Regions from separate parts of the Blautia sp. aa_0143 genome, predicted to be linked through region 2. Evidence: predicted binding sites of a transcription regulator. Region 2 holds the regulator's gene; each other region holds the start of a gene.
What was found. Region 2 encodes HrcA, which represses chaperone genes, less so after heat shock. Its sites were predicted from a motif close to TGTTAGCACTCNNNNNNNNNGAGTGCTAACA; they were not measured.
Positions count from the first base shown of each region.

Region 1: htpG (molecular chaperone HtpG) is a predicted target of HrcA. The motif match lies at 4,880-4,910, and genes of this name have one in related genera.
Region 3: EAI83_RS09710 (Hsp20/alpha crystallin family protein) is a predicted target of HrcA. The motif match lies at 7,131-7,161, and genes of this name have one in related genera.

Region 1 is NZ_RCXU01000005.1:113,049-123,220, forward strand. It holds gene EAI83_RS03715 (HAD family hydrolase) at 1-596, shown strand, start outside; gene EAI83_RS03720 (Cof-type HAD-IIB family hydrolase) at 589-1,392, shown strand; gene EAI83_RS03725 (hypothetical protein) at 1,394-1,651, shown strand; gene EAI83_RS17475 (hypothetical protein) at 1,772-4,786, shown strand; gene htpG (molecular chaperone HtpG) at 5,027-7,081, shown strand; gene EAI83_RS03740 (sporulation initiation factor Spo0A C-terminal domain-containing protein) at 7,362-7,694, shown strand; gene EAI83_RS03745 (DUF5721 family protein) at 7,695-8,198, opposite strand; gene EAI83_RS03750 (DegV family protein) at 8,358-9,197, shown strand; gene EAI83_RS03755 (hypothetical protein) at 9,315-9,569, shown strand; gene EAI83_RS03760 (cold-shock protein) at 9,714-9,914, opposite strand.
Region 2 is NZ_RCXU01000019.1:5,342-15,513, forward strand. It holds gene EAI83_RS10680 (carbohydrate ABC transporter permease) at 1-325, shown strand, start outside; gene EAI83_RS10685 (carbohydrate ABC transporter permease) at 337-1,191, shown strand; gene EAI83_RS10690 (glycoside hydrolase family 172 protein) at 1,233-2,342, shown strand; gene EAI83_RS10695 (ABC transporter substrate-binding protein) at 2,358-3,611, shown strand; gene hrcA (heat-inducible transcriptional repressor HrcA) at 3,788-4,831, shown strand; gene grpE (nucleotide exchange factor GrpE) at 4,850-5,485, shown strand; gene dnaK (molecular chaperone DnaK) at 5,539-7,431, shown strand; gene dnaJ (molecular chaperone DnaJ) at 7,453-8,643, shown strand; gene prmA (50S ribosomal protein L11 methyltransferase) at 8,802-9,755, shown strand; gene EAI83_RS10725 (16S rRNA (uracil(1498)-N(3))-methyltransferase) at 9,760-10,172, shown strand, end outside.
Region 3 is NZ_RCXU01000016.1:46,362-56,533, forward strand. It holds gene srtB (class B sortase) at 1-731, shown strand, start outside; gene EAI83_RS09675 (Spy0128 family protein) at 739-1,506, shown strand; gene EAI83_RS17260 (transcriptional regulator) at 1,582-2,541, shown strand; gene EAI83_RS09685 (PTS sugar transporter subunit IIA) at 2,793-3,272, shown strand; partial or broken gene EAI83_RS17870 (PTS transporter subunit EIIC) at 3,386-4,858, shown strand; gene EAI83_RS09695 (YibE/F family protein) at 5,050-6,150, shown strand; gene EAI83_RS09700 (YibE/F family protein) at 6,147-6,893, shown strand; gene EAI83_RS09710 (Hsp20/alpha crystallin family protein) at 7,312-7,749, shown strand; gene EAI83_RS09715 (nucleoside hydrolase) at 8,239-9,201, shown strand; gene EAI83_RS09720 (3'-5' exonuclease) at 9,315-10,172, shown strand, end outside.

The DNA.
Region 1 (10,172 bases), on a different contig from region 2:
CGAATGAGATCATGGAAAAGTTTTCCCTGAAACCACAGCCGGCAGATAATTTTCGTTATTACAGCGGTGAAGGTGCAGATATGCTGATCAGAAGATGCCTGATCGATGCAGGAGATCCGGAGCTGGTACACTACGAAGAAGTCAGGGAACTTTATCGCAGGAAATTTGATGAAGATCCGTTGTATAAAGTTGTGCCATATAAAGATATGCCGGAAACCCTTCAGAAGCTGAAACATACAGGCCTTAAGATGGCTGTATGCTCCAATAAGCCTCATGTTGCGGCGCAGAAAGTGGTAAAGGCGATCTATGGCGATCTGTTTGATGAGGTGATGGGACAGCAGGAAGGGATCCGCAGAAAGCCGGCGCCGGATGGTCCGCTGAAGATTGCAGAAGATTTCGGCGTAAAGCCGGAAGAATGTATGTATATCGGAGATACAAAGACAGATATGCAGACAGGAAGTGCTGCCGGAATGTATACCGTTGGTGCACTATGGGGATTCCGTGACAGAGAAGAGCTTGAAAATAACGGTGCAGATATTGTAGCAGCTGTACCTGGTGATCTGTTTACTATCTATGAGGAGAAGCAGCATGATTAAGATGGTTGCCAGTGATCTGGATGGAACGCTGCTTATCGGTGGAAGACAGACGCTGCCGGAAGAGATTTTTCCGCTGGTAAAGGAACTGAAAAAAATGGGAATCCTCTTTGTGGCAGCCAGTGGCAGACAGTATGCCAATATGAGGAATCTTTTTGCGCCGGTAAAGGACGAGATGGCATTTATCAGTGAAAATGGCGGGCTTGCTGTCCAGAATGAGAAGCTTCTGTACTGCGACAGCTTTGACAAAGAACTGGTCAGAGAGATCATTCAGGCAATATGGGAAAAGCCCGGAGCGGAATTTTCCTGTTCTACAAAGGATTTTTATTATATCATGCCCAAGACAGAACATTATCGCCATCTGATGATCGAAGAAGTAAAAAATCAGTGTAAGATCATAAAGAGTTTTGATGAGATCACAGAGCCTTGTATGAAGGTTGCAGTTTATGAGAGAGAAGGAATGACGGAGGAATCCATCCGGTACTGGAGAGAACGGTTCAAAGACAGATGTACTGTTGTGACATCCGGATTTGCGTGGGTGGATTTTGTTCCATTTACCACGAACAAAGCAAAAGGGATCCGTAAATACCAGGAACTTTTGGGAATCGGACCGGATGAATGCATAGCGTTCGGGGATGAATACAATGATATTGAAATGATGAAATCTGTAAAATACAGCTTTGCCATGAAGCATGCGAAGCCAGGGGTAAAGGCGGCGGCTTTCTACGAGACAGAGAAGGTGGAACCAGTACTTCGCAGACTGATCGCGGCGGGCGGAGATATAAAGGAGGTACTTTAATATGTACAAGAAAGAATATGTCCAGACATTTCTGGAAAAACAGGGTCAGCTTTTTGATGAGCCGGTAGCAGAGGATTTTGAGGAGGCAGAGGAATTTCTAGAGGATTGCATGGCAGTTGTGCTGGATTCCCTGAAGGATGTTAAAAAATATCTGGATGGAATGGGCGCAGATGTGGAGGGGATTTCCCTGAAGGAGCTGGAAGAAGAAAGTGAAGTATTCAAACTCCCGGACGGAAAATATATGATCGTAGAAGGCTGACGGAAAGCAGGGATTACACCTCTGAAAATTAAATATGATAAACTTGCATCAGCAAAAAGAAAGCCCTGCGTAGAAAGGGTAAATGTGGGGAAAATAAAATGATGTAAAGGAGGATGGGATATGAAAAAAAGCAGAGTGCTGGCAGTCGTCATGGCTGTGCTTATGATGGTAACGCTGCTTCCATCGATGGTATTTGCCACTGCAGCTCCATCGGGAACTCTTGATGGAAAGCTGAAGGTCAAAGGAACACTTGCGATCGGGTCTACCTTAAGTGCAGATTATTCAAAGGTCAAGCCGGAGGGGATCACAGATGATAATGTGAGTTTTTCCTGGTCATTAAAGGACGGAGACCTTCTTACAGAGGTAGGAACTGATAAGACTTATAAAATCGATGAAAAAGATCTGGGTCTTCCGATCGTTCTGAAGATCACCGGAAAAGAAGAGACGGGAGTCAGTGGTGAGCTTACGGTGACGACCCAGGAGGTTTCCGAAACAGAGGAGGAAGCCAAAGCACTGGCAGAAAAGAAAAAGGAAGAAGCCAAAGCAGTAGGAGAAGATCCGGATGCGGAGGAAAGTGAAGCTTCGGCAGATTCGGAGTCTTCAGAGAACACGCCGGATACAGAAGCTGGAACGTCAGAGGAGCCTGATAGTGCTCAGCCTGAGGAAACCATAGAGCCGGCAGAAGAAACGGAGTCTGCGGATGTGCAGGAGAATACAGATGTACAGGAAAATACAGATGCACAGGAACCTGCAGATACCCAGGAGCCTGCTGAAAACTCTGTTATAGAAGTAAACGGAGAACAGTCAGGGCCTCAGAATACCGATGAGGCAGATACATCTGGAGATAGTCAGACAGAGACACCGGATTCCGCAGGTACAGCAGCAGACGCTTCCGAAAAAAATGAGGAACCGACATATTCGGCATCTGCATACACGGAAGATGGAAGTGGAATTCTGGATTTTGGTTCCGTGGAAGAGGGATATACGGAAATTCCGGAAGCACAGATGGTTACTATCACAAATAACGGAACCGGAGATCTCAATTTTAAAGAGATTGCCCCGGAGAATTTCATGGCTGCGGATATTAACGATGCGCCATTAAAGAGTGGTGAAAGTGTTGCTGTGTGGGTAAAACCACGAGAAGGTCTGAAGGCTGGAGAATACAAAGATCTGATCACGTATCAGACAGAAGAAGGTGCCGATGTCTTCTTTGAAGCGGACTTTACAGTAAAAGAACCGGAAAATAAAAAAGCCGAAGATCATGAAAATAATGAGCAGACAGATCCCGGGGAAACATCGGACCCTGCAGCGGAAAAAATATACAAGCTAACTGCGGATCCGACAGAACTGCCTTTTGATGATCTGACTGCCGGTTATGAAAAGGTAGAAACAACAAGTACAGTCACGATCAAAAACGAAGGTACAGAAGCTGTGACGTTAGTACAGCCTGAGTCGGAGTTTTTTGATATTGCGCCGGTCAGTGAAGTGGAGAGTAGCGGAAATATCCAGTTGGCGCAGGGAGGAGAGCAGACCTTTACCGTACAGCCTAAGCTTGGACTCTCTGCAAAAGATGATCCATACGTGGAAGAGCTTGTATTTGCTTCTGATGAAAGCACGGAAGCATCTGCTACAGTGACGGCTTCGGTTATGGTAAAGACAGAAACACCAAAAACAGTTACTGCAACAGTGAAACCGGAAGGTCCTCTGAAGTTTGGAACACTGGAACAGGGCTATGAGACTGCGCCGGATGCACAGCCTGTAACCGTAGAGAATACAGGTACAGAGGCTATCCGGATCCAGCTTTCTGCTCCGGAGGATTATGAGGTGGGAGAGCCTTCTGCGGAAGTGCTCAATCCCGGAGATAAGGCGGCAACCTTTACCGTACAGCCCAAGACCGGTCTTCAGGTCGGAGATCACAGCGATACGATTTCTGTGACAGATCAGAATACCGGAAACACACTGGCTGAAGTCCGGCTGGAATTTACAGTTTCGGAGCCGGAACCGGAACCGGAACCCAATCCCGGTCTTTCGGTAACAGATAGTCTGGAGTTTGGAACCAAAGAGGAAGGCTATAAGGAACTTCCTGATGCGAAGAAAGTTACAGTTACCAACACCGGAAATACAAAGATCGTTCTGAAACAGCCTTCATCAAATGCATATACAATTGGTACACTTTCCGCCACAGAGCTGGAAGCAGGAGATAATGCAACCTTTAGCGTACAGCCGGTCAGCGGACTTTCACAGGGGGAATATCTGGAAGACATTGTGATCGCCAATGATGCAAATGTGGAAGCTTATGTAAATGTCCATTTCAGCGTTACAAAGAAAAAAACAGATAACGGTAAGAAGGCGAATAACCTTACAGGCATCAAAAAGCCATCCGATATCAAAGATCTACCCAATGGAACCCAGAAAACCCAGAAAGCCCTGAAGCTTCCGGGAACAGTAAAGATCACTACAACAAAGGGAGAGCAGAAGGCATCTGTTAAATGGGATGTTAAGGGATCTTCTTATGATCCGTCTTCTGCAGAACGTCAGATATTTAATGTAAAAGGTACCGTCATTCTTCCGGAGGGGGTTAAGAATCCCAACAAGATCAGTACAGTGATCGCAGTAAGTATTACAGTAAATGGATATCAGGGCACGGAAGCCGCTGCATCGGACAATAAGATCACAGGCATTGATTCCAATGGCAAGTATGATACCAATACAAAGATCACCTTTACAGCAGCTGGTGCAGGAATGGATAATACAAACCCGCGTAAGGGAGATACCAGATATCAGCCGAAGAGCTGGAAGATCACAGAGACCCGTACCTGGGATGGAGAGCCTTATACTGCAACATTCCGTGTCAGCAAGCCGGGAAAATATACTCTGAAAGTTACCTTTGGACAGCAGAAATACGACGGCTCCAGCTGGAAGGATACCGGTACACAGTCAGAAAGTACGGTTACTTTTACGGTATCACAGGCAGCAGTTCTTACTGCGACTCCGAGTCCGGCAGTGACACAGACAAATCAGAAATCTGCAGTGCAGACGGGAGACAGTACACCGATCATGACATTTGTGATCATTTTGATCGTGGCTGTGGTATGTATTGGAGGAATCCTTGTATATCGTAGAAAGAAAAAATAAGAACAGAATGTAGAAGATAGTTTTACAGCACCCTCCGTACAAAAAATGTACGGAGGGATTTTTTTGCACATAGAGATCCGTTTTATATGCTGTTACTAGCACTCTATAATGATGAGTGCTAAATTTTTCTTGACTTTTGTAAAAAGTCGTATTAGTATATATTTATTGAAAAAAACAACAGGTTTCCGGCTCTGTCGGAACATCAGAAATAAAAATAAAAACAAAAGGAGAGTGACATATATGTCAGCAAAACATGGAAGTTTATCAATCAACAGTGAAAATATTTTTCCGATTATCAAGAAATGGTTATATTCCGACCATGATATTTTTGTAAGAGAGATGATCTCCAACGGATGCGATGCGATCACCAAACTGAGAAAGCTGGAAGTTATGGGAGATTATACATTCCCGGAAGGTTACAAACCGGCTGTAAATGTTATCGTTGATCCGGATCAGAAAACTTTGAAGTTTATCGATAACGGTATTGGTATGACAGCAGATGAAGTAGAGGAATATATCACACAGATCGCTTTTTCCGGTGCCACAGAGTTTCTTGAGAAATATAAGGATAAAACAACGGATGATCAGATGATCGGTCATTTCGGACTTGGATTTTATTCTGCATTTATGGTTGCAGATGAAGTTCATATTGATACTCTCTCTTACAAGGAGGGTTCCACACCGGTACATTGGACCTGTGACGGTGGTACGGAGTATGAGATGGCAGACGGAAACAAAACAGAACCGGGAACAGAGATCACTCTTTTCCTCAATGAGGAAAGCCTGGAGTTTGCCAATGAATATCGTATGAGAGAGGTTATCGAGAAATACTGTTCTTTCATGCCGGTAAATATCTATCTTTCCAAAGCAAATGCTGAACAGGAGTATGAAACGATCGATGAGGCAGATCTCCGTGAAGATGATGTGGTAGTTGAGCATATCCATGAGGATGCCAAGACAGAGGAAAAGGAGAATGATAAAGGCGAGAAAGAAGTTGTGGAAGTTTCTCCTGCCAAAGATAAAGTAAAGATCAATAAACGGCCGGTATCCTTAAGCGATACACAGCCGCTCTGGATGAAACACCCAAATGAGTGCACGGATGAAGAGTATAAAGAATTTTACCGTAAGGTATTTATGGATTACAAGGAACCGCTGTTCTGGATCCATCTGAACATGGACTATCCGTTCAACCTGAAGGGTATCCTGTATTTCCCGAAGATCAGGACAGAGTATGATTCCATTGAGGGAACCATCAAGCTTTATAATAATCAGGTATTTATTGCAGATAACATCAAAGAGGTGATCCCGGAATTCCTTCTTCTTCTGAAAGGCGTGATCGACTGTCCGGATCTTCCACTGAATGTTTCCCGTTCTGCACTGCAGAATGATGGTTTTGTGAAAAAGATTTCTGAATACATCACCAAGAAAGTAGCAGATAAGCTCACCGGAATGTGCAAGACAGACAGAGAGTCTTATGAGAAGTACTGGGATGATATCAGCCCGTTTATCAAATTTGGATGCATCAAGGATGCGAAATTTGGTGAGAAGATGAACGATTATATCCTCTTTAAGAATCTGGATGGCAAATATCTTACCCTGAAAGACTGCATTGAGGAAAATAAAAAAGAAGAAACAAAAGCAGCTGAAGAGGAGAAGACAGAGGAGAAAGCTTCTGAAGGATCCCAGAATGAGGAACCGGAAAAAACGGTGATCTATTATGTGACCGATGAGGTACAGCAGAGCCAGTACATTAATATGTTCCGTGAAGCGGGTAAAGATGCTGTACTGCTGAAGCATGTGATCGATTCACAGTTTATTTCCCATCTTGAACAGCAGGATCAGACGATCCAGTTCAAGAGAATTGATGCAGATCTGACAGAAGAGCTTCGTGAAGACGGAAAAGCGGATGAAGCAACAGTCAAGACACTTACTGAGGTGTTCCGTAAGAATCTTGGCAAGGATAAACTTGAAGTAAAAGTAGAGAAGCTGAAAAATGAGGGAACTGCAGCGATGATCACTCTTCCTGAGGAGAGTCGCCGTATGCAGGATATGATGAAAATGTACAATATGTACGGAATGGATCCGAATATGTTCGGTGGTCAGGAAGTACTTGTACTGAACGCAAATCATCCTCTTGTAAGATTTATAGCAGAAAATCAGGGATCAGAGTATGTTCCGGTGATCTGTGAACAGCTTTATGATCTTGCAATGATGAGCCATAAACAGCTTTCTCCTGAAGAAATGACAAAATTTGTAAAGAGAAGCAACGATATCCTTATGGTCCTTACAAAATAAAACGACATATAAAATGATCGAAAGGCTTTGCCCGTAATGGGGCAAAGCCTTTGCTTTTTTTATAACAATATGTGTATCTTTAACACAATTATAGGAATTTTAAATAAAATAATAGATATTAAATAAAAATAACCTGTAAAATATGACTAAAAATTTAAATTAGTATCTAATATGTATAAAATAAATTTTCAGAAGAAAGCGAAAAATATAGATAACTGTCGTATTATACATAAGGGAGTGCTTTTAAAAAGAGAAAAAAATGAAATGGAGGAACAAATGTATGAAAAAGGTGTATGGATTGATCAGAAGACTTGGTGCAAATTCGAAATACAAAGGATATTTTTTCGTTGCGGAAGCGGTAAAGATTTCCATGGGGTATCAGTATAAACCATTGCGGATCACAAAGGACATTTATCCATGCCTGGCGCGGAAGTACAGATCAACACCTACCAATATTGAGCATGATATCAGAACAATGGTAAATGTGTGTTGGGAAGGAAATAAAAAACTGCTGGATGAGATTGCAGGATATCCTCTGGAATACAAGCCTACCAACAGTGAATTTATTGATATGCTTGCGTATTACCTGAGGGAAATAGAAGAAGAGAATTGACTATAGCCTTTCAAAAAGAATCTGATTCCTGGACAGAAAGCTCAGGATCATATCATCCCAGAGCTGCTCTGGGCGTTTATCCATAGAGAATGTTTTAAGAGAGGTTCCGGTAGTACAAAGAAGGCTGTTATTTTTAAATTGAAGATTTAAGAATAGTCCGTCTATCTGTTCGGAGGAAATTCCGAAATCTGTATTTCTCATTGCGGCTTCAACTCCACTCCGACTTAAATGCAGCACGATCCTGAAGCTTAAGGGCGTACGCTTACCGCGGATCACAGACCAGCAGAAAGGTCTGATGTCCTTCCAGAGAGAATGTGTCCGGCCGTGCTCTGTGAGTCTGTTCATGCTGTCTGTATCAAAAAAATCTTTCTGAAGCCTGCCATCAATGGTAAAAGTATTAAAAGTAGTCACAGTCGCTTCGGACAGACAGAATTTGTCAAATACTTCTCCTATAAAAAGTTTGTTTGTGAAATCCCGGATATCTGTGATCTTTAATGCAAGCATGCCGCACTTCCTTTCTTTTATGTGATCGCGTGTAGACATTATATCTCAGATAAAGAAAAAAGGACAGACTTTTTAAAAAACTCTTTTCAAATATCTGTTTATGTGATACGATAGATGTGGTATTGAATACTACATATAATGGAAAAGAGGACGATATAATTGAGCTATAAGATTGCGATAGATAGCTGTGGGGAGCTTTTAGATGAATGGAAAAATGACGGCAGGATTGAATCCATACCACTGACGCTGACGGTGGGCGGTGAGAATATTATAGATGATGAGAATTTCAATCAGAAAGATTTTTTAAAGAAGGTTGCGGCCTGCCCGGAATGCCCCAAGTCTGCATGCCCTTCTCCGGAACGCTATATGAAGGCATATGAGTGTGATGCGGAACACATTTATGCGGTGACGCTATCGGCAGAATTGAGTGGTTCCTATAACAGTGCGATTCTTGGAAAAAACCTGTTCCTGGAAGAGCAGCCGGAGAAAAAGGTTCATGTATTTAATTCCAAATCTGCATCCGGTGGTCAGAGTCTGATTGCCATGAAGATCGTGGAGTGTGAAGAAAAGGGACTTTCTTTTGAAGAAGTAGTAAGTGAAGTAGAGAAATATATTGAAGAGATGAACACATTTTTTGTGTTGGAGAATCTGGAAACTCTGCGCAAGAACGGACGTTTGGGCAGAGTGAAAGCTCTGGTGGCCAGTGCACTGAAGATCAAGCCGGTTATGGGAGCTACTCCGGAAGGAACGATCTGTCAGCTGGATCAGGCCAGAGGCATGAATAAAGCAATCGTAAAAATGGTGGATCACATTGGAGAGAAGGGGATCAACATCCCGGAAAAGACAGTTGCCATCACTCATTGCAACTGTCCGGAAAGAGCGAAGATGCTGGAGGAGGCTATCCGTGAGAAACTGCACCCAGCAAAGATCGTAGTTATGGATACTGCCGGTGTCAGCAGTATGTATGCCAACGATGGTGGCGTTATCGTAGCAGTCTGATCAGAGAAAATCTCCAGTTCAGAAAATTATCACATTTCTTCAGGGAGTTGCCGCTTTTCTTTTGAAAACAAGTGTGCTATAATGTACGAAGTACTGAAGCGGCAAAGGAGAAAGACAATGAGCCAGAAGAAAGTTGACAAATATAAAAACAACAAATACTCGCGAAACAGTGCCCTGAAGAAGGAACGCGCAGAATTTGTACTTGAGATGGCGGCATGGATCCTCATCGCGGTTCTGCTTGTAGGCTGGATCGGATATTCCGCATATGCCAAGATCCAGGCGAAGGAAGCCAGTGTGAAGGTGGATACTGTGATGGATACTTCTGCATTGACAGATTATATTTCCGGATTATCTTCAGACAGTGCGGAATAGAAAACACATATGAAATGATGGGTTCCCGGGATGTGTTGAAGCATCCCGGGGATTTTTATATACAGGATAAATACAATGCAATAAAAAACGGGTCTGCCATAAAGCAGCCCCGTTTTGACTTATACGTTTTTTATGGTTATAGAATTATAACTTTGTAACGTTAGCAGCCTGCATTCCGCGAGCGCCCTCTGTTAAGTCGTAGGATACAGCCTGTCCTTCTTCAAGAGATTTGAAGCCTTCACCGTTGATAGCGGAGAAGTGTACGAATACATCCTGTCCGTCCTCACCTGTGATAAAACCATAACCTTTTTCTGCGTTGAACCATTTTACAGTTCCCTTGTTCATTTTGTGTTACCTCCATAAAAATAAAAAAAATTAAAATAGCCTTCTGATGATAATAAAAAATCACCAGATTTTACAGACTATATTCATGTAAATATAATCTCTAAAAACTAGTGATTTTACATTAAATATTTTGCCATGCTCTGATTATATAACCCGTGTTTTGAAATGTCAAGGAGAAAATTCCAACAATTCCGGGGTGTAAAAAGGGGCGAAATTGCTTTGTAAAAAAAATCTTTATAAATAGAGAGATTTCGTGTA
Region 2 (10,172 bases):
CGGCGATATCTATGAGGCAGCAAAGGTAGACGGTGCAAACGGGATCCAGAGCTTTTTCCGGATCACACTTCCGCTGATCGCAAAAAATGTCCTGACTTTATGTATTCCGTTCACACTCTGGAGACTGACAACCTTCGATCTGGTTTATTCCATGACATCTGGAGGCCCTGGAGAGGATACTGCGCTGATCGCATACAGAATCACAACAGAAGCATTTACAAATCTAAACGTAGGATATGCTTCGGCGCTGGCTATGCTGCTGTTTGTTGTAATGGCGATCTTCAGCTGGCTGAATATACGTGTTATGAATAAGTTTGACAGTTAGGGGGAATTATCGTGAAGAATACAGGAAAATATAATGTTTATCATGGAGTGGTAGCCGTTGGAAGATGGGTTCTGTTTGCAGTTGTGGCTTTTCTGATCCTGTTCCCGGTTTACTGGATCTTTATTTCTTCGATCACACCGTCAGGAGAATTGTTTAAAACACCGATCGATTATCTTCCGGATCATCCCACACTGGAAAGCTATAAATTTCTGATACAGAATGTAGGACTGCTTTCAAAGATCGGAAATACAGTTCTGATCGTAGGCATTACACTTGTGATCAGTACCGTGCTGTGTGCAATGGCTGCCTATGGCTTCTCAAGATTTAACTCAAAGGGAGTTTCTGTTGCATTTGCGTTTGTTCTGGCTACCATGCTGATCCCTGAGGTTGTCACAGCCCGCCCGCTGTATGAGTTTATGCAGAAGGTAAAGCTGTATGATACATATCCGGGACTTATCCTTCTTTATATCAGTACCGTTATACCGTTTACGGTTCTGATCCTCAGAAACTTTGTCGGTGAGATCCCGATCTCACTGGAGGAGGCAGCTGCTATTGACGGCGCATCTTTTTCACAGAGACTGTTTACGATCGTTCTGCCGCTGATGAAGCCGGCAATCGCTACGGTTTGCATTATCAACTTTATTACCTGTCTGAATAACTTTTTCACACCGTTGTTTTATTCAAATGGTATTCAGGTACTTTCTGTTTCCATCGTACAGCTTCCGTTACGTGACAACATGTATGGAGTTCCGTGGGATCTGGTCAGCGCCATGGGATGGATCATCCTTCTTCCGATCATTATCTTTGTAGCTGTTTTTGAGAAACAGATCATGGATGGTATCATGGCAGGTGGAGTAAAAGCGTAAATATAATATTTTTAATTTCCAAAAGAGAGGAGAAAACAGATATGTATCAGGCATTTACAGGCGGACTGGGAGGGATCGCACTTGCAAAGCATGGAAAAAGCCGTGCGATCAACGCAGAAAATCCTCATGGAGAAAAAGGCAGAGGCGGTATGGCTGCAAGTCATCTGGGACCGTCCAGAAAAGGAAGCCCGTGTCTCAGGGATATTGAGCCGGGAACTGTGGTAACTCTGGCAGAAATGGAAGGACCGGGACAGATCAATCATATCTGGATCACCGTTGATAACAAGACTACAGAGGCAGATTGCTTTGTACTGAGAGATCTTGTAATCCGTATGTACTGGGATGACGAGGAAACTCCTTCCGTGGAAAGTCCTCTGGGTGATTTCTTCTGCTGCGGATTCGGAAGGGAATGTTTTGTAAATTCTGTTCCGGTGGCTGTTGTTCCAAACAGGGGCTTTAACTGCTATTTCCCGATGCCGTTTAAGAAGAAAGCAAAGATCACACTGGAAAACCAGCATGCAAATAAAATCCCGGCTTTCTTTTATCAGGTAGATTACTGTCTCTATGATGAGCTTCCGGACGATATTGCTTATTTCCATGCGCAGTGGAGAAGGGAACGGTTGACAGAAAAAACAAAAGATTATACAATTTTGGATGGAGTAAAAGGAAAAGGCCATTATATAGGAACCTACATGGCACTTACCACACTGGAACGTTACTGGTGGGGCGAGGGAGAAATGAAGTTTTATATTGACGGAGATGAGGAGTATCCGACCATCTGTGGAACAGGAACGGAAGATTACTTTGGTGGTTCCTGGAGCTTTGCCAAACAGGTGGATGGAAAAACCGTGGAACAGAATTATAACACGCCGTATCTGGGATATCCGTATTATTCTGCCCATGACGAGCTGATCCACAATTTTTATCATAATGATGACTGCCCGCCAATGAGAGGCTTTTACAGATGGCATTTACAGGATCCAATCTGCTTTGAAGAGGATCTTCGCGTTACGATTCAGCAGATAGGCGTCGGATACCGTGGCCTGTTTGAACGACAGGATGATGTGGCAAGTGTAGCGTACTGGTATCAGACACTTCCTCATGCACCGTTCCAGCCGTTGATGTCAAAAGAGGATAGATGGCCCAGATAAAAAGGGTGGTAGAGATTGAAAAAACAGGTATTTTGCGGGGTATTTGCCCTGGCTCTGGCAGTGACAGGATGTGGAGTCCAGAAGAAGGAGGCTGCATCTGATATTGTGCCGGAGAACAGACAGGAACTGACGATCCTTCATGTGGATGCAGGCACAGAAGGCTTTGATTCTTTTATCAGCCAGGCGGAAAAAGATCTTGGAATAAAGATCCATATTGAAAAATGTCCGGCCAATGCGGACAATCGCCAGGCCAAAATAGCAACTCTTCTGACATCAGGAGATGATTCTGTTGATCTGATCACAGTAAATGATGAGATGATATCCGAATTTAAACATAAGGGATTTCTTCTTCCGTTGGAAGATACGGTTATGACAGAGGAGACAGCGGCGAATTTTCTGCAGGAATACCTGAAAGAAATATGCATGTCAGACGGACATATTTTTTCGGTACCGTTCAGGATGGATATCATGGCATTCTGGGTGAACCAGGAATTGCTGGATCAGGCTGGTCTGGACAGACTCTCCTGTCTCAGTGATCTTGAGATCCTTCAGAAAAAGCTTCAGAATACGGGAAAATATGCATATGGGGATGCATGGGAGATTTCTTACATATATAATAGTATCAGCGAGTATGTCGATTTTTTCGGAGGAGATTATACAGACTGGACGGATCCGAAAACAAGAGAAGCGGCAGAATATATGAAGCGAATGCTGGATACAGGGATGATATCAGAGGAGAATCTGATCGACCAGCATGACCAGCTGAATGAAAAATTTATAAACGGCCAGTATGGATGTATGTTTATGTATACCGGTGTGTTGAGTACTTTTCAGAATGCAGGCGTGTATGGAAAAGATAAGATCCATATGGCACCATTTCCGGAATTTGACGAGAAGGTGACCAATATCGCAACCTGGCAGTATGTACTGAATAAAAATTCTGATCATAAAGAAGCAGCTCTGAAGTTCCTTCAGTATGTGTCCGGATATGAGGCCAGTAAAAATTACGGACAGCTGACAAAAATGTGTCCGGCAAGACTGGATGTGATCGAGGATAAGAATTTTGATCTGGATGGCATTGAAATGATCCGGCAATATCTGAAAGATTATAAGCTGAAAGCAAGACCACTGTGTGCCGATTCCATAGAAGCCGTTTCGTCCATGGGAACGGAATTTCAGAAATATATGCTGGGACAGAAAACAGAAGCGGAATTTTTTGCCGGGGCACAGAACTGCATAGACCAGTATTACAAAAAAGCATCGTACTGATGCTTTTTTTGTTTTGAAAAAATAAGAACTTTTTTTCAAAACATATTGACAAATATTTTACATGGTGATATCTTAAAGACTGTAGATGTTAGCACTCCACTAAAATGAGTGCTAACAGATGTAAAAAAAGAATCAACATCCGTCAGGAAAGAATAAAAAGGAAAGGAGATGGATTCATGGAAGAGGTGTTGAATGAGCGCAAGCAAAAAATCTTAAAAGCAATCATCAAGACCTATATGGAAACCGGAGAACCGGTTGGTTCCAGGACCATTTCCAAGTATGCGGATCTCAATGTCAGTTCCGCAACGATCCGAAATGAAATGTCAGACCTGACAGATATGGGCTATATCGTCCAGCCTCATACCTCAGCAGGAAGGATTCCTTCAGATAAGGGCTACAGACTTTACGTCAATGAGTTGATGAAGGAGAAGGAAGCGGAGGTCGCAGAGCTGCGAGATCTGATCATTGAGAAGACAGATAAGATGGATAAGGTGCTTAAGAAGGTTGCGAAGGTTCTTGCTTCCAATACCAACTATGCTACCATGGTTTCCGTTCCGCAGTACAGCGGCAACAAGGTCAAGTTCATCCAGCTGTCGAGGATGAGCGAGCTTCAGCTTGTGGCAGTGGTTGTCAGTGACAACAACACAGTCCGGAACCAGATCATCAATCTGGATGAGGAAATGGACGACCAGACGATCCTGAAACTGAATCTTCTTCTTAACACCAATCTCAATGGGATTCCAATCCAGGATATCAACCTTGGGATGATCGCCAGACTGAAGGAACAGGCAGGCAGCCACAGCGGTGTGGTGGCAACGGTTCTGGATGCAGTGGCAGCCACCATTCATGTGGAAGAGGAAGATATGGAGATCTATACTTCAGGTGCAACTAACATTTTCAAGTATCCGGAGCTTGCCGATAAAGAGAAGGCAACGGAGCTGATCTCCGCATTTGAGGAGAAGCATGAACTTGCCGATCTTGTAAAAGAACAGATGTCAGATGGAGAGAATACAGGAATTCAGGTTTACATCGGTGATGAGATGCCAATCCAGACCATGAAGGACTGCAGCATTGTAACTGCCAGATATGAACTGGGAGACGGAATGTACGGAACCATCGGGATCATCGGTCCCAAACGAATGGATTATGAGAATGTAGTGGACAGTCTGAAGGAACTGAAGAATCATCTGGATGACGTTTTGAAAAAGAAGAAAACTTAGAAAGGCGGTAGAAAAAAAGTGTCGGAGGAAACAAAGAAAACATCCGAAGAGCAGGAAGCGGAGAAGGAAATCCCCGTAACTGACGGAGATCAGGAAGAAGAAAACCTGACACCGGAGGGAGAAGATCTGCCGGAGGAAGAAAATAATACTCCAGGCGAAGAAGCTGCCTCAGAGGATAAAAAAGAAGAAAAATCAAAAACTTCCTTCTTCGGAAAGAAGAAAAAAGATAAATCTGAGCAGAAGGTGGAGGAACTTACCGATCGCCTGAAGCGTACCATGGCTGAATTTGATAATTTCCGTAAAAGAACGGAAAAAGAAAAATCCAGCATGTACATCATCGGAGCAAAAGAAATCGTTGAAAAGATCCTGCCGGTTGTGGATAACTTCGAAAGAGGTCTTGCACAGGCACAGGAAGGCGATGCTTTTGCAGATGGAATGAAAATGATCTACAAGCAGCTTACCACAACACTGGATGAGCTTGGTGTGAAGCCGATCGAAGCAGTGGGAAAGGAATTCAACCCGGATTTCCATAATGCAGTGATGCATGTGGAGGATGAAGAGGTTGGAGAGAACATCGTGGTGGAAGAATTCCAGAAGGGTTACACTTACAAGGATTTCGTAGTACGCCACAGTATGGTGAAGGTTGCGAACTAACTGACAACAAACTTTATTTTAACAGATACAGACTAAAACAGGAGGAAAAAATCATGGGAAAGATTATTGGTATTGACTTAGGTACAACAAACAGCTGTGTAGCCGTAATGGAAGGTGGACAGCCGACAGTTATCGCAAATACAGAAGGCGCAAGAACAACACCATCCGTTGTAGCATTCACAAAAACAGGAGAGCGTCTGGTAGGTGAGCCTGCAAAACGTCAGGCAGTTACAAATGCAGACAGAACGATCTCCTCTATCAAAAGAGAGATGGGTACCGATTACCGTGTAACCATCGATGACAAGAAATATTCTCCACAGGAGATCTCCGCAATGATCCTTCAGAAACTGAAAAAGGATGCAGAGGCATATCTTGGTGAGAAAGTAACAGAGGCAGTTATCACAGTTCCGGCTTACTTCAACGATGCTCAGCGTCAGGCTACCAAAGATGCAGGTAAGATCGCAGGTCTTGATGTAAAACGTATCATCAACGAGCCTACAGCAGCAGCTCTTGCATATGGCCTTGACAATGAGAAAGAGCAGAAGATCATGGTATACGACCTTGGTGGTGGTACATTCGATGTATCCGTGATTGAGATCGGTGATGGCGTTATCGAGGTTCTTTCCACAGCTGGTAATAACCGTCTTGGTGGAGATGACTTTGATAAGAAAGTTACAGATTACATGCTTGCTGAGTTCAAGAGAACAGAGGGCGTAGACTTAAGCAACGACAAGATGGCTCTTCAGAGACTGAAAGAGGCAGCTGAGAAAGCTAAGAAAGAGCTTTCTTCCGCAACAACAACAAACATCAACCTTCCGTTCATCACAGCTACAGCTGAGGGACCGAAGCATTTCGATATGAACCTTACAAGAGCTAAATTTGATGAGCTGACACATGACCTTGTAGAGATGACTGCTGAGCCGGTTCGTCGTGCACTGTCTGATGCAGGTATCACAGCTTCCGAGCTTGGCCAGGTACTTCTGGTTGGTGGTTCTTCCCGTATCCCGGCAGTACAGGATAAGGTAAGACAGTTAACAGGCAAAGAGCCGAGCAAGAACCTGAATCCGGATGAGTGTGTTGCACTTGGTGCTTCTGTACAGGGTGGTAAACTTGCAGGTGATGCAGGTGCCGGTGATATCCTTCTTCTGGATGTTACTCCGCTGTCTCTGTCCATTGAGACAATGGGTGGTATCGCAACTCGTCTGATCGAGAGAAATACTACAATTCCTACAAAGAAGAGCCAGATCTTCTCCACAGCAGCAGACAACCAGACAGCTGTAGATATCAACGTTGTACAGGGTGAGCGTCAGTTCGCAAAAGACAACAAATCCCTCGGCCAGTTCCGTCTGGATGGAATCCCGCCAGCACGTCGTGGTGTTCCGCAGATCGAGGTAACATTTGACATCGATGCCAACGGTATCGTTAACGTATCCGCTAAGGATCTTGGAACAGGTAAGGAGCAGCACATCACGATCACAGCTGGTTCTAACATGTCCGATTCCGATATCGACAAAGCTGTCAAAGAAGCAGCGGAGTTCGAGGCTCAGGATAAGAAACGTAAAGAGGCGATCGACACAAGAAATAATGCAGACTCCATGGTATTCCAGGTTGAGAATGCACTGAAGGAAGCAGGCGACAAGCTTGATGCAAACGATAAAGCAAGTGTTGAGGCAGACCTCAATGCACTGAAGGATCTTCTTGCACAGACAGCAAATGCACAGGAGCTTACTGATTCTCAGGTTGCAGACATCAAAGCTGCACAGGAGAAGATGATGGAGAGCGCTCAGAAGCTGTTTTCCAAGATGTATGAGCAGACTCAGGGGGCTCAGGGTCAGGCTGGTCCTGGACCGGATATGGGCAACATGGGCGGAAACGCTGGTGCCCAGGGCGGAAATGAAGCAGGATACGGCGATGATGTTGTAGATGCTGATTACAAGGAAGTCTAAGACAAGTAGGAAATAATTACAATGGCTGATAAAAGAGATTATTATGAAGTCTTAGGTGTGGATAAAAACGCCGATGACGCAACATTAAAAAAAGCATATCGTAAGCTGGCCAAGAAATATCACCCGGATGTAAATCCGGGTGATAAAGAGGCTGAAGCGAAATTCAAAGAGGCGACAGAGGCTTACTCCGTTTTAAGTGATGCCGACAAGAGAAGACAGTATGATCAGTTTGGTCATGCGGCATTTGAAAATGGCGGTGGAGGCGGAGCCGGCGGCTTTGGCGGATTTGACTTCAACGGCGCAGATATGGGAGACATCTTCGGAGATATCTTCGGAGACCTTTTCGGCGGCGGAGGCAGAACCAGACGGGCCAACAACGGACCGATGAAGGGCTCCAATCTTCGTGCACGTGTGAACATTACTTTTGAGGAAGCGGTTTTCGGGTGCGAGAAAGAGTTGGAGATCGTTCTGAAGGATGAGTGTACCACATGTCACGGAACCGGAGCGAAACCTGGAACATCACCGGTCACATGTCCGAAATGTAAAGGCCAGGGTCAGATCGTTTACACTCAGCAGTCCATGTTTGGTATGGTACGTAATGTTCAGACCTGTCCGGACTGTAATGGAACCGGTAAGGTGATCAAGGATAAATGCAGTGCCTGCCGTGGAACCGGATATACTTCTTCCAGAAAGAAGATCCAGGTATCTGTACCGGCCGGTATCGACAATGGTCAGTGCATCCGTATCCGTGAAAAAGGTGAGCCGGGAACCAACGGCGGTCCGAGAGGAGATCTGCTGGTGGAGGTAAATGTAGCCCGTCATCCGATCTTCCAGAGACAGGATATGAATATCTTTTCAACAGCTCCGATCACATTTGCACAGGCTGCACTTGGCGGTGAGATGCGTATCAATACGGTAGACGGTGAGGTTTCCTATGAGGTGAAACCGGGAACACAGACGGATACAAGAATCCGCCTGAAGGGCAAAGGTGTTCCGTCATTACGCAACAAGAACGTTCGTGGTGACCACTATGTAACACTGGTAGTCCAGACTCCGACAAATCTCAATGAGGAAGCAAAGAAAGCTCTGGAAGCTTTTGATGCGGCATGTGGAAACCGTCCGTCAGAGGACAGCACATCCGAGACTTCCGAAAAAACCGAAAAGAAGAAAAAAGGTTTCCGTGAGAAAGTTAAGGAAATGTTTGAGGAATAAATAAAGTGAAAACAGGAAAGAGGCACAAAATGCCTCTTTCTTTTTTTTCTGTATTCGTGTATATTAAAAGAAGTGCCTGTTTTCGGGACAATAGAAAACAGGCGACAGACTGGAATGAAAATCCGTAAATGTGTATACAGCATAAGGAGATATAAAATATGAAATGGAACCGTTTTACACTTAAGACAAAAACAGAGGCAGAGGATATTGTGATCTGTACACTTGCCGAGGTGGGAATTGAAGGTGTGGAGATCCAGGACAAGCAGCCGCTGACCGATGAGGATAAGGCACAGATGTTTGTGGATATTATGCCGGAAGGACCAGCAGATGACGGGATCGCATATCTGAACTTCTATCTGGAAGAGGATGCGGATACCGAGGCAATCCTGAAAGATGTGAAGGCTGCACTGGAGGATCTGAGAAGCTTTGTGGATATCGGAGAGGCAACCATCACAGAATCCCAGACAGAGGACAAGGACTGGATCAATAACTGGAAACAGTACTTCCATCAGTTCTATGTAGACGATATTCTGATCGTACCGTCCTGGGAAGAAGTGAAGGCAGAAGATAAGGACAAGATGATCCTCCACATTGATCCGGGAACTGCCTTTGGTACAGGAATGCATGAGACCACACAGCTTGTGATCCGTCAGCTGAAGAAATTTGTGAAGCCGGGAATGGAGATCCTTGATGTGGGAACCGGAAGTGGAATCCTGGGAATCGTTGCACTGAAGCTTGGTGCAGGTCATGTGGTTGGTACAGATCTTGATCCCTGTGCAGTTCCGGCAGTATCTGAGAACAAGGAGGCCAACCAGATCGAGGAGAAATCCTTTGACATGATGATCGGAAACATCATCGATGACAAAGAAGTTCAGGAACAGGTCGGATATGAGAAATATGATATCGTAACTGCAAATATCCTGGCAGATGTTCTGGTACCGTTGACTCCGGTGATCGTTGCACAGATGAAAAAAGGCGCTTACTACATTACATCAGGCATTCTGGATGTAAAGGAGGATGTCGTAGTGAAGGCTGTAAAAGACGCCGGACTGACGCTTGTTGAGGTGACTCATCAGGGCGAGTGGGTATCTGTGACAGCAAGAAAGGACTGATCTCATGCAGCGATTTTTTGTGGAACCTCATCAGATCGACAGGGACAGACATGAGATCCATATCACAGGAAATGATGTCAATCATATTGTCAATGTACTCCGCATGAAAAAAGACGAGGAGCTCTGGATCAGCGATAAGGAAAAAGAATATCACTGTGTGATCGAAAACGCGGGGGAGGATGAAGTCCTGCTTCATATCCTCTATGTACAGGAGCCGGATTATGAGCTGCAGAACCGTATTTATCTTTTTCAGGGACTGCCGAAGGCTGATAAGATGGAGCTGATCATCCAGAAGGCAGTAGAGCTTGGAGCATATTCCGTAGTTCCTGTTTCAACCAGGCGCTGCGTGGTAAAACTGGATAACAAAAAAGCAGAAAAAAAAGTATCCCGCTGGCAGCAGATTGCAGAAAGTGCGGC
Region 3 (10,172 bases), on a different contig from region 2:
TCACTGCCATTGTAGCATTGTTTCTGATTCTGGCGGCGGCGTATTCCGGGTATGCGCTCTGGGATAACGCACAGGTCTATGGCGCTGTGGACGACATCCAGTCCCAGCTCTTAAAACTGAAACCGGACCCGGAACAGAAAGACGGAGGCGCTTCTTTTGAAGAGCTCCGAAAGATCAATCCGGATGTCTGTGGATGGATCACACTGGACCACACAAAGATCGATTATCCGATCCTTCAGGGAGAAGATAACTTGACTTACATCAATACCGATGTATACGGTGATTTTGCTTTGTCAGGAAGCATCTTTCTGGATTCCGGCTGTGACAGAAATTTTCAGGGGAAATATTCTCTCCTGTATGGTCATCACATGGCAGAGCATAAGATGTTCGGAGATCTGGATCTTTACAGAAAAAAGAAATTTTTCAACAAAAACACCACAGGTACGCTGATCCTGCCTGACCGTTCCTACAAGCTGGAAATTTTTGCATGTATGCAGGTTTCCGCATCTGAGGATTCTATTTTTGCAACGGGAAAATGGCAGGCGGACACCAGCGGACTTGTGGATTTTGTCAGAAAAAACGCGGAACATGTCCATCAGCAGACAATGGATAACATTGGAAAGTCCGAAGATTTTTCCCAGATACTGGCAATGTCAACCTGCTCTTCGGAATTTACAGATGCAAGAACAGTTCTTCTGGCGGTAATGAAACCTTATTCGCCGGAGACGTAAGGAGGGGATGAAGACGAATATACGAAAATTTCCGGCAGTGCTCCTGCTTGCGGTTCTGTGCCTGACAGTTTTTCCGATTTCAGCTATGGCAGCTGGAGTTGCGGAAGTAAAGATTCCTGTCAGCGTGGAATTGTCAGGTGAGAAGCCATCTCCGGACGAAACTTATACGATCATTCTTCAGGGTGAGGACGAAGCACCCATGCCGGAAGAAAATACGATCACGATCACAGGTGCGGGGAAAGCAGAATTTCCTGCAGTGGAATATGCTGTTCCTGGCGTATACACTTACAGCGTTTCCCAGCAGCCTGGAAAGCTGGAAAACGGACATTATGACAATACCGTTTATTATGTGAAAGTAACAGTAACGAACGGAGAGTCCGGTGATCTGGAAGCAGTTGTGGCTGCACATACCGATGCACAGATGAACAGCGAGAAACAGGATATCGGCTTTGTGAATTCCTACGATCCTGTGGATACGCCGACACCTGTACCGGAAAATACACCGACACCACTTCCGGAAAAAACTCCGACTGCAGTGCCGACCAGAACTCCGGCAGCGACCATAACGAACACGCCGATAAAACCTGACAGCAATCCGCCTGCTTCCGGAACTTCTTCCTATACAGGAAATACTGGTTCCAGTCATGTAAAAGCTATGCCAAAAACAGGAGATAACACAAACATTGCAAAATGGATCGCAGTGATCTGCGTTTCCGGATGCGTGGTATTACTGGCAGCAGTATTTGTCAGAAGAAAAAAGAAAACGGATAAATAACAGGATCCGGACAGCGGTGCGGCAGGAAAAATTTCTACCGCATCGCTTTTTTTGACGAAATGTGAGGGACAGAGGATGGCAAACGGACTTAAACTGGAAGGTCAGAGATTTGGTCATCTGACGGTACTGAAAAAACTGGATGAGCGGGAAAACAGATATGTTGTATGGCTGTGCAGATGTGATTGTGGAAATGAGATAAAAGTAAATACCAGACATCTGATGCGTGGGACTGTAAAGGACTGTGGATGTATTCCGCAAAACAGTTCTAGGAGAGGCCCGGTGGCAGAAGACCTTACAGGCCGGCGTTTCGGGAAACTTGTGGCAGTAAAAAAACTGGAAAGTAAAAACGGCAGGACCAGGTGGGAATGCCGCTGTGACTGCGGGAATATGCATATTTCCACTGCACACAGCCTGAAAGCCGGAAAATGTACCAGCTGCGGTTGCGGCCATTATGTCAGAGGTCGCGGGATCACCGACATCAGCGGACAGCGTTTCGGGCGGCTGACTGCTCTCTATCATACAGATAAAAGGAGCAAAAAGGGCTCTGTGTTCTGGCATTGTCGGTGTGACTGCGGAAATGAAGTGGATGTGACAGAGGATGGCCTTCTTCATGGTAATTACAGAAGCTGTGGCTGTCTGAGACAGGAGATATGGAAGGAGCTTCCCGGGCAGCTGCATATGGTAGATGGAACCTGTGTGGAGATGCTGGAAAAAAGAAAGCACCGCAGTGATAATACCAGCGGATTCCGTGGCGTCTATCAGCTGCGGAATGGAAAATACCGTGCTACCATCGGATTCAAGGGGAAACGATTTTATATCGGAACTTTTGTGGATTATCAGGATGCGGTCCAGGCCCGCCAGGAAGCGGAATCTACCATCCACGAAGGCTTTGTCCGCGCCTGGTACAGCTGGAACCGGCAGGCAGAAAAAGATCCCGGCTGGGCCAGAAATAATCCCCTGGTATACGAGATCCAACGGATCAACGGAGAGTTTCAGGTGACAACGAATATGAAAGAAAAAGAACTGCTGAAGTAAACTGAATATTCTCACATAAGCTGTCGCGTTAATGTGCTACAGCTTATTTTTTTGAAAAATACCGATAAAAATGTGGACAAAACCGAAAATAATGGTTAATATATACACATGCCTAAAAATCAAAAAATGAAAATTATACGAAATATATAATATAAACCCGGAACGGATAAAAAATATATAGACATATTTACAAATCGACATCGCGGATATCAATACCGGAAGAAGTGGTGAAATAACGGGAGGAAGAGAATATGCTGAAATTTTTTAAAGGAAAAGATAAAGGAAATTTAATCTATGCACCCTGCAAGGGTAGAGTGGTTCCCCTTGCGGAGGTTCCGGACCCTGTCTTTGCGGATAAGGTACTGGGTGACGGTTTTGCCGTGATCCCGGCAGACGGCAGGATATATGCTCCGGCAGACGGTGAGGTGGCAATGGTATTTGATACGCTTCATGCAGTTACGCTGACAAGCACTCAGGGAGCAGAAATACTGATACATATCGGACTGGATACAGTCACACTTAAGGGCGAACCCTTTAAAGCCCACGTTGCAGCAGGTGACAAGGTTAAAAAGGGTGATCTTCTGATAGAGGCTGATCTGGACAAAATTGAGAAAGCCGGTTTAAACACGATTATCCCGGTTCTGATCTGCAACACAGATGATTACGGAAAGATAAGCCTCCAGAAGGAGGGGGATGTTTCGGCGGATGAAGCCGTCCTCAAGCTTTCATGATCATCTTCATGCAGCTGACAGGCTTATAGCAGCCCGGAGATAGTAGCAATTTTCGGGGTGTTATAACCGGAGTGATCCGGTCAAATATATTTATTTTAAGGGAGGGGAAATATATGAAATTTCTTCAAAAACTGGGAAAAGCGTTAATGCTTCCGGTGGCAGTACTGCCGATCTGTGGTATCCTCATGGGTATCGGATACTGGTTATGTCCGGCAACTATGCAGGGTGGAGACATTCATGGCGCAGCCAATCTGATCGGTCTGTTTCTGGTTAAGGCAGGCGGAGCTCTGATCGACAACATGGCAATCCTTTTTGCTATCGGTGTTGGTGTCGGTATGTCAGAAAAGAATGACGGAACCGGCGGAATTGCTGCACTTGCATCCTAGCTGATGCTCACAACACTTCTTTCTACAGGATTTGTTACAACCATCATGCCATCAATCGCAGACAATGCAACAAAAACTCTTGCATTTGACAAAATTGCGAATCCTTTTATCGGAATCCTTGCCGGTATCATCGGATCTACATGCTATAACAAATTCAAGAGCACCAAGCTTCCTGACTGGTTGTCATTCTTCAGCGGCAAGCGCTGCGTAGCGATCATCGCAGGAGTGGTTTCCATTATCGTATCTGCTGTATTACTGTTTGTGTGGCCATTACTTTTCAGTGCACTTGTAGCATTAGGAAAAGCAGTTGCAGGTATGGATGTTGTTGGTGCAGGTATCTATGCATTCCTGAACCGTCTGCTGATCCCTACCGGATTACATCACGCACTGAACAATGTATTCTGGTTTGACACCATCGGACTTGGTGATCTTCAGCACTTCTGGGCAGGTGAAACCTCTGCAGATGTATCCTGGAGCCTTGGAATGTACATGTCCGGATTCTTCCCATGTATGATGTTTGGTATTCCTGGTGCAGCACTTGCAATGGTAAGATGTGCGAAACCTGCAAAGAAAAAAGTTGCCATCGGTCTTGTTGCATCTGCAGCGATCTGTGCATTTATCTGTGGTGTAACTGAGCCGTTCGAGTTTGGATTTATGTTCCTTGCTCCTGGCCTCTATGTGATCTATGCATTACTTTACGGTATCTTTACCATGATCACAGTTGCTCTTGGCTTCCGTGCAGGCTTCAGCTTCTCCGCCGGTGCGATGGATTTACTTTTCTCATCCTCACTTCCGGCAGCACAGAAAACATGGCTCATCCTTCCTCTTGGAATTGCAGCATTCATTGTATTCTATGTTGTATTCCTTTTTGCCATCAAGAAATTTGATCTGAAGACTCCGGGAAGAGAAGACGATGATGATCTTGAGGCAGAGAAGAATATTGAGCTTGCAAATGATGACTATACTGCTATTGCCGCAAAGATCCTTGAAGGCTGTGGCGGAAAAGAGAACATCACAAGCATCGATAACTGCATCACAAGACTGAGACTTGAGGTTAAGGATATTACAGCTGTAAATGATAAGGTGATCAAATCTGCAGGTGTTGCAGGCGTGATCAAACCTGGAAAAACTTCTGTACAGGTTATTATCGGAACCAAGGTTCAGTTTGTTGCAGATGCATTTTCTGCGCTTTGTAAATAATGGCTTTTTTGGAGTTAGGTATTTGTTAAAATAATTATGGGGGCAGCAGAACTGTGAAAACGGTTCTGCTGCTGTTTTTTGTATACCTTATATTGACCAATACTTTCAAAAAGCGTAGAATGTTACTTCGATAAAAAGCAACCGGTCAGTGCGTTTACAATTGCAATATTTCTACAGGGGGAATGAAGTTAATGAAATCCTGCATATTTCACAAAAAATATCTTTTAGCCGGCATATATATTATTTTTGTTCTGTTTACCTGCTGTAATTCCCGATTTTATCATACACCGCTGGCAAAAATATGTTCCGTAACAGAAAAACAGACTCTGAGCAGAGAAGGAACCAGGGGCTCAAAAGAATATTATTATACTCAGAATATTACGGCACGGATATTAAACGGTTCGCATAAAGGGGAAAAAATAACGGTCTCTAATGAATATACATCTTCTCAGGTTCAGACCAAGAAATATCATAAAGGAGACACCGTTCTTTTAAGCGGTTCAAAGGAAAGCCCCGGAAAAACGATACGTTCTGTAAAAAGGGATGGGTATCTGGCATTACTGGCAGGAGGATTATTTTTTCTTCTGATCTGCATTACAGGAAAGCAGGGATTTTACACGATCATATCACTGATACTGAATACAGTCATATTTGCGTATGGATTTCAGGCTTTTACAGAAGGCAAAAATATTTTAAATATCTGTAATGTCATCGCAGTTCTTTTTTCACTGACTACATTGATCTGCTTAAATGGAATTCATAGAAAAACATTTTCCTCAGTTCTTTCAACACTGTGTGTTCTGTTTCTGATCATGACATTGTTTGAATTTTCTATTTATATGTACGGAGATCTGGATTATTCCAATCTGGAATACCTTGGAAGTACAGGCAATTCAGCAGATATATTCTGGGCAGATATTATGCTGACAGGACTTGGTGCAATTATGGATGTGACGGTGACGATCAGCGCAGCAGTAGGAGAGATCGTGCGGAAAAATCCATCGGTTTCTCTGAGAAGACTGATACATTCCGGTCGTGAAATCGGATATGATATTATGGGAACCATGATAAATGTACTGCTGTTTGTTTTGGCAAGCGGCATGATTCCCATGTTCATACTTAAGATGAATAATGATATAAGTTTTATAACGATCGTGAGATACCACATTCCATATGATATCTGTCGTTTTCTGATAGAAAGTATTGGAATTGTACTGGCAATACCGGTATCTGTTTTTATTGCTTCAGCGATTATGAAAATACCATCACGGAAAAGGGGTGTCAGAGAATGATCATTTTTCTTGCATTGATTTTAATTTTTCTGGTGATCTTGATTGGCGGAGAGCGTGGAGCCATGTCAATTATGACACTGGCGGGGAATATTGTAATTTTGTTTTTTTCAATTATGCTGATGTCTGCCGGTTTTCCTGTACTGCTTCTGATATTGGTGGCAGGTGCAGGTGTCTGTTATATTTCTCTGTTTTATCAGAACGGAAATAATCCAAAGACGCGGGCGGCTTTTCTGGCTACACTGCTGGTAATGTTACTTTTGTTTATTCCGATTTATATTATTACGTGGAGATCAGGAAGTTACGGGTTAAATGAGCTGCAGATTTCGGAAGACGATTTTATGTATTATTACAGTACGGACCTTCATATTAACATGCTTCATGTAGGAATATTTGTAACTGTTTTCAGTACTCTTGGGGCTGTTATCGATACAGCATTATCTGTAACATCTTCTGTATATGAAGTCTGGACTCATAAAAACAGTCTGACAGCGAAAGAGCTTACAGCTTCCGGCTATCAGGTTGGGAAAGAAATTATCGGTACAACGGTAAATACGTTGCTGTTTGCTTATCTTGGAGGAACTATTTTATTATTTTCATACATTCAGACACAGCAATATAGCCTGGAGATCATTCTTAATTCCCAGTTCCTATTCCAGGATGTTGCAGTCATGCTATCTGGTGCGGTAGCCTGCCTTATTACCGTCCCGGTATCGATTAGATGTATTATTCGACAGATCTCATGAAGCATATCTCCACTGCACTGAATACGGAATCCATGGTCCCGATACAGATGTTCTTTCCTGTATTCAGCAGACGTGGGCTCTCTTTTATGAAAGCAGTTATTATATTTATGTATTTATGGGAGTGTTTTTACAGGCAGTTCCATTTCTGATCCTGGGAGTCCTTCTATCTTCGGCGCTTCAGACATATGTATCGGAAAAATGGATCGTAAAATTACGGAAAATGTGAAGAAAGTGTGAAATTAGCACTCGCCTATTGACAGTGCTAATAATGCGTGTTATAGTACATACAGAACAAAGGAAGAGAGAAAAAAGAAATCTTCCGGAGAAAGTTCTTACAGAATTTGCAGATGTTTTCAGAAACAGTAAATTAAAAACGCCTGCGCAGCACGCAGCGAATATAGATCAGGAGGAATGAGTTATGTTAATGCCAAGTATTTTCGGAGAAGATTTATTTGATGATTTTATGGGATATCCGACAGGCCGTCAGGCAGCTGCCAATGCTTATCCTCAGGTGAAGGATATGATGAAGACAGATATCCGTGATGTAGATGGCAATTATGAACTGGAGATCGATCTTCCGGGATTTAAGAAAGAGGATGTGAAGATCCAGCTGAAGAATGGTTATCTGAACATTCAGGCAACCAGAGAAGAGAAGAAGGACGAGAAGGATGATAAAGGTAAATATGTTCGCAGAGAACGTTATACAGGAACCTGCAACAGAAGCTTTTATGTAGGCTCGAGCATTAAGCATGAAGATATCCATGCGAAATATGAGAACGGAATCCTTCATGTAACCTTCCCGAAGGAAGAGACCAAGAAAGAAGCAGAAGAGAAGAAATTTGTTTCTATTGATTGATCAGCATTTATTGTGAAGTCCCGGTACTGGATTGCAAGCTCCGGGTGATGGAATATAGCATAATAACAATATCCGGAACAACCCAAACGGATATTGCAAATATTAAAGCTCCAAATTGCACATTGCATTTGTTTATATAAATGAATATAACCCCCTTTTTTCCACCCCTCTGCCAATGTCCGGCAGAGGGGTTCTTTACGTTTCAGCCTGAAGTACAGAGGTGAATTTTGATTATTGTTTACTGGTAATATTCCGCGAGGTGTTTTGTGTGAGCGAAAGTCACAGAAAACCCGAGACATACCGCGCGAATTTATGCGATCAGCATAAATTCTGTGCATCGCGAAGAGTGTTGCTGAGAACGGAGTGAACAGTAACGAATTCTGATTAACTTTACACTCTTTCCTCACTCTGTTATACTTGGAACAGGTAAACAGCGGAAATTCGGCAATACTATAAAATTGGGGAAAGAGTTTTTACAGAGGTGAATATATGGGAGATAAGATCAAGGTTATCATGGACTGTGATCCCGGAATCGATGACGGGATCGCACTGGCATATGCGGCAGCACATCAGGATGAACTGGAGCTGCTTGCAGTGACGACATCTGCAGGAAGTACCAGGATAGAAAGAGTGACCCAAAATGCACTGGAGCTGGTGGATTTTTACGGACTGAAGGTTCCGGTGGCAGGAGGCCAGGACCGTCCTCTTGTGAAAGCGGCAATTTATGCGGAAGAATTTCACGGAGAGACAGGGCTTGGTCATTGCGTACTGCCGGAAGCAAAATCAGAGGCTGCTTCTGACAATGCAGTGCTTTTTATCCGTGACATTCTGAATGCCATTCCGGAGGGCGAGCAGGTAGTAATGATCGAAACTGCACCAATGACTAATCTTGCACTTCTGTTGAAGGTTTTTCCTGAAATAAAGAATAAGATCAGAAAAATTGTATTTACAGGCGGTGCAGCAAAAGGCGGAAACATCACACCGGCAGCAGAATTCAACATCTACGCAGATCCGGAGGCGGCAAAGATCGTATTCGATTCCGGAATCCCACTGATCATGTGCGGACTGGATGCTACCCTGAAATGTAATCTTACCAGAAACCAGATCATGAAGCTGTGCCAGTCCGGTGATCCGGCAGCCAGAGCCTGTGGAGATATGGCTGGCTACGTACTTGAAAACTTTTCCAAATATCGCTGCGTGGCAAGTATCCATGCTGCTGTACCGTTTATGTATCTCATCCATCCGGAGTTCTTTAAAACAGAAAAAGTATTCCTGGATGTGGATTGTTCAGACGGTGCCGGACGGGGTGCTACATTATGCGATTTTCGCTGGTGGCTACACGAAGAAGACGAAATGAAAGATATGATTCTGACAGATGCAGATACAGAAAGCTTCCAGCAGGAGCTGTTTGAAGCGATTTATTCTGTGTCCGAATGCAGAACCGGGAAATAACCGGGATCAGACCATGAAGCAGCTGCGTTCATAAGATATAGAGGAGCAGAACACAGTGCCTGCTCTTTATAAGGATATCTGCGCACACTGTCAGATAAGAGGACAGAAAACCCATGAACTATATTGTATTTGACCTGGAATGGAACCAGAATCCGGATGGAAGAAGACATCCGGATAGTCGGCTCCCGTTTGAGATCATAGAGATCGGGGCAGTAAAATTAAATGAAAAAAGAGAGATCGTTGATACCTTTCAGTGCCTGATCAAGCCCAAAGTGTACCACTGGATCCACGACAGTATCCATGAAGTGATCCACGTGGATTATCATGAACTGGAAAAAGGAATCCCTTTTCCAAGGGCAATCCGCAGATTTCTGGAATGGTGCGGGGAGGAGTATCGCTTTTTTACCTGGGGAGACCAGGATGTGATGGAACTTCAGCGCAATATGAAATACTATAATCTTCTGAAGCTGATGCCAGGGCCGGTGCATTACTACGATGTGCAGAAACTTTTCAGCATAAAATTCGAGGATGGAATATCCCGGCGTTCCCTGGAATATGCTACAGACTACCTGCAGCTTCCCAAAAACCGGGATTTTCACCGGGCACTGGCAGACGCCAGCTATACGGCCAGGATACTCCTGGAGATCGATGAAGCCTGCATGATCCGCCATCCGTCCCTGGATGTATATCAGAATCCAAAATCCAGAGACAGCGAGATCTATATTTCCTATACAGACCATGACAAGTTTGTGTCCAGGGAATTTGTATCAAAGGAGCGTCTGATGAAGGACCGTACCATGGTAAGTACCATGTGTCCCATTTGCAGATGCCCTGCCAAGAGGAAGATCCGCTGGTTCAGTACCAACAATTCCAAGGTATATTACAGCCTTGCCCTTTGCCATGAGCATGGACCTGTTGCCGGAAAGATCCGGATCCGAAAAACCGATGAGGGAAAATATTTCGGGGTGAAG